2 regions of the Shewanella sp. HL-SH5 genome follow, and region 2 is predicted to be linked to the other one. Evidence: predicted binding sites of a transcription regulator. Region 2 holds the regulator's gene; the other holds the start of a gene.
What was found. Region 2 encodes LexA, which represses DNA repair genes until DNA is damaged. Its sites were predicted from a motif close to TACTGTATNNNNATACAGTA; they were not measured.
Positions count from the first base shown of each region.

Region 1: the regulator LexA is predicted to act here: its motif matches at 825-844, upstream of ACRWQM_RS09715 (YebG family protein).

Region 1 is NZ_CP195038.1:2,230,603-2,232,813, forward strand. Features, by position in the region: gene ACRWQM_RS09710 (GAF domain-containing protein) at 1-453, opposite strand, end outside; gene ACRWQM_RS09715 (YebG family protein) at 529-813, opposite strand; gene ACRWQM_RS09720 (paraquat-inducible protein A) at 997-1,623, shown strand; gene ACRWQM_RS09725 (paraquat-inducible protein A) at 1,712-2,211, shown strand, end outside.
Region 2 is NZ_CP195038.1:3,890,121-3,892,331, forward strand. Features, by position in the region: gene plsB (glycerol-3-phosphate 1-O-acyltransferase PlsB) at 1-631, opposite strand, end outside; gene lexA (transcriptional repressor LexA) at 882-1,499, shown strand; gene ACRWQM_RS16990 (cell division inhibitor SulA) at 1,496-2,014, shown strand.

The DNA of each region.
Region 1 (2,211 bases), 1.7 Mb from region 2:
AAATAGGCAAGTTTCAAACTGTTTTACCAGTAATTCAATCCCATCTTGATCATCTTGGTCAAAGCGATTGAGTGATGGGCTGTCTATATCAAGTACCGCAATGACCTTACCATTTTGGCGAACAGGCACAACGATTTCTGAATTACTGGCCGAGTCACAGGCAATATGTCCTTCAAACTGATGTACATCGGCTACTCTTTGGGTCTGATTTAGTGCCGCGGCGGTGCCGCAAACACCTTTACCCCAGGGTATTCGGGTACAAGCAACTTTACCTTGAAACGGACCAAGTACAAGTTGCTCATCTTTAGTGATATAAAAACCGGCCCAGTTTAAATCATCAAGATTGTCGTTTATTAATGCTGAAAAATTTGCCATTGCAGCAACAATATCGTCCTCACCTTCCATTAAGGCTTCCACTTGACGAGTTAACGTTCGATAAAACTCAACTTTCATTGTAATTCCTTGATCCCAAAATATTACTTTAACTAATTTTACCCATAGGTTAACAGTAGTTTTTATTATTTGAAATTAATCTTGTTTAACGGTCTTCTTCTTTGGCTTTGTTTCTGCTGGTGTAGCCGTTTTAACAACACCACGAAGTACATTGGATAATTCGTCTTTATTATTTGCTAAATAGAAAGCAAGTTGTTCGCAGGTACCGTCATCTAAATTAGCATCAGAAGCAGCTAGAAATGGTACTAAATTATCGACTATATCGAGCATTTTGTCGTAGGCATCGGCTTCTTTCTTCGATGTGAAAGTCATTTTCTCAACCCCTTCTCTTACCACGACAAATTGAGTTATCACTGCCATGAACATATCTCCACTGTTTTTATATACAGTGCCAAGATTGACATAGTTAAAGGGTAATACGCAATAGTCATCAACATAATAATTGACTTGTTTTATGATTTTGTTCGATATTGCTCATTAAATTTTTAAATGTCGTATAATATAAGCAGCTTAATGATAAGGAAAATTTAAATAATAAACATAATGCCAGAGCCTAAGCTATTTAAAGCAGTCATTCTTTGTCGCTCATGCGATTTAGTTATTCGAAAGCGCGCATTGCCTTCTAATGTCAGGGCGCTGTGTCCGCGATGCGATACAGCTCTGTATGACACACCTTATTGCTCTATAAACGGCCTTTTAGCTTTATGTATCACCTCACTTATTTTATTTTTACCTGCTAATTTGTTACCTGTACTTGAAATTAACTTTTTAGGCAGTATTCGTACTACCACCGTTTTTGAATCTGCTGTAGCGGTATGGGGACAGGGATACTGGATTGTAGGTTTGGCCGTGATAGCCTCTGCAGTTGCCGCTCCTGCGTTGTTAGTCTTATCTATTCTATTTCAAGTATTAATTATAAAGTTTAATTTAACCTCTTCTTTTTGGCAGCAAACGTTCCGCGGCCTACTCAAAAATCATGGTTTACTTTCTCAATTAACAATGCTCGAAATTTATGTAATTAGTTTTTTAGTCTCGGCATTTCAGCTATCTGACTTTTCTGATGTTTATTTCGGCATGGGAACATTAAGCTTTTGTTTATTATTCTTATCAATTCTATTTTTACAGCGTGAATATAATCTTGAGCATATGTGGAGTTTTGTGAATGACTGATAATAACGAAGTCACTCATTCGACTTTGTCACAGGCAGAAGTTGATAAAGGTAATCAATTAACCTCATTAGCGCCTCAGGGTCAGAAGATGGGGGTGTGTTTATGTCTGGTGTGCAAAAAAGTTAATCCGACAACCGAGCAAAATTGTAGTCGCTGTCATTCACGCCTGAGCACCCGAAATTATGCTAGTATTCAACAAAGTTGGGCTTTATTAGTCACGGCAACCGTTTTGCTGGTCCTAGCGAACATTTATCCCATTACCTTACTAACCAATCGTGGTGTAGTGACTAACGACACAATATTTAGCGGCATTGCACATCTTGTCCATTTAGGCCTTTACCCGATTGCCATCATTGTGTTTACTGCCAGTATTCTTGTACCTTGGCTTAAAATTTTCGGACTGGGGCTGTATTTATGTGCCATCAGCTTTAATATCCCTATTTCTAAACGAAAAATGATGATCGGCTTTCACATTATTGAATGGATTGGGCGCTGGTCAATGTTAGATCTATTTGTTATTTCACTCACTGTGGCATTAGTGAATATGGGGCAACTATTAGATGCAAAACCCGCTCCTGCGGCAACCGC
Region 2 (2,211 bases):
GTCCAGTCATGACTTTACGTTGACGGCGAAAATGTACCCGAGCCACCCGAATTAATTTATGGGCAATGGCTTCATCAGTACCATGTTCATCGGCTAAATAGCGTAATGACATTGCGTTAGAGAACTGCACAAAACTATGGCGACCTAGAAATAGAATCATTAACCATTTACGTAACCAGGTTGGATTCTCACGTTCAAGCACAGCAGCTTTCATCGTGTCATCTTCTTTGCCTGGAGTACGGCCCCAGTAAAGACTTACTGGCACAAGTTGAATATCTAATTCAGGCTGCTGACGGTGGAGCGCTAATAAACTGGTAAAACAGTTTAAAAACTTCTCACCACCCTCACGCTTACCAATAATAGGCTTTCGCCCCTCTAAACAAACAACTCGTGGCACTTTCATACCATCAAGTTGTAATGGCGCATAAGGACTTGGTAAGCCTAAGCCTTGGGTCATTTCGCTTAATGCTGCAGTGTCACTGATCGACTCTGTCTTCATGACATAAACAATGGGCTTGTCTGGATCGAAGTTTAGATCTGCAAATGGGTCATGTGGCACAACTATCGTTTGCACCATCAGCTTTTGCACCCTACGCAGCAGTCTAAGCATGATTGAATCTGGTTTTGACATAATAATATTCGCAATAAAGCCCTTTTAATATGGGCGCATAGGATACCAGAAACTGGTTACCTTTCACTATAGGCTGTACACATCAAACAATGCTTTTAAATTCAAGAACAAATAAATTGAAGCATGCAATTGATACATATAATAAAAAAAAAATTTCAAATAATAAAATTAAAAAATAATTGGTGAATACTTGCGCAAACACAAACACTGTATATAATGACAGTTACTGTATAGAAAGACAGGAAATAACATGAGACCCTTAACACCACGCCAAGCTGAAATTTTAGAGCTTATTAAAAACAATATCTCTGAAACTGGTATGCCACCTACTCGTGCAGAAATCGCTACACGCTTAGGTTTCAAAAGCGCAAATGCCGCAGAAGAGCATTTAAAAGCCTTGGCTAAAAAAGGGTTTATTGAAATCATGCCCGGCACATCCCGTGGAATACGATTAACCCAAGAAGATGAACCCGAAGAAGCAGGTTTACCTTTAATTGGACAAGTCGCTGCAGGTGAACCTATTTTAGCGCAAGAGCATGTAGAACAATACTATCAAGTTGATCCTAATATGTTTAAACCTGCCGCAAACTTTTTGTTAAGGGTTCGCGGTGACAGCATGAAAAACATCGGCATTTTAGAGGGTGATTTACTCGCCGTTCATAAAATACAGCAAGCCAGAAATGGCCAGGTCGTTGTTGCTCGTGTTGAAGATGATGTGACAGTGAAACGTTTTGAGAAAAAAGGCAATGTCGTATATTTGCATGCTGAAAATGAAGCGTATGCACCTATCGAAGTCGATTTAAGTTACCAAAGCCTCACTATTGAAGGGCTTGCAGTTGGTGTAATTCGTAATGGAGAATGGTTATGAACAAACTAATGGGTACATCCCCTCGTCATCCTGGTTTATGGGTAGATTTGCCAACTGCAGATATTAATTTAGCGCAGCCTATCACCACACTCCAAACCGAAACCAATGGTAAAGTGGAACTCAGTCAATATGCTAGCCAATTGGCACAACTAAGCCTGCAAGGTCGTTGGATTGTGCTAATTAATCCCGCCAATATCAATTATAAACAGATGTTAGCTAGTGCTGGGGTAAGAATGGACCGCGTATTGTTAGTACATGCCAAGGATGAAATTGAAACACTTTGGGCAATGGAAAAAGCATTAACCAGTGGTACATCAAGTGCCGTTATTTCATGGACTCAACCTTTAGATGCACGCGACAGTCGCCGATTAGAGTTAGTCGCAAAAAGTGCCCGAGCATTAGGTGTCGTTATTGAAGATGTAAGCACTCACTTAGGCACTAATTTGGCAACTAAAGCGATTATTTCAAATCAAAATAATGCTGTTAAAACAATTAATTTCACTTCATTTCATTAGTACTAAACGCCGTGTTTACTGAGCCCTGTCTATGTACAGGGCTTTTTTATGCAAAATTTCAGTTAATTAGCTATAAAAGTGATCTTGATCAATGTTTAATCTACAAGTAATGTATTTAACAGGGTTGAAACATTTTTAACCTAATTGAAACGCTACAGTCTAGATTTTATCTGACAGATAAAAGCGTCAAATCAGAA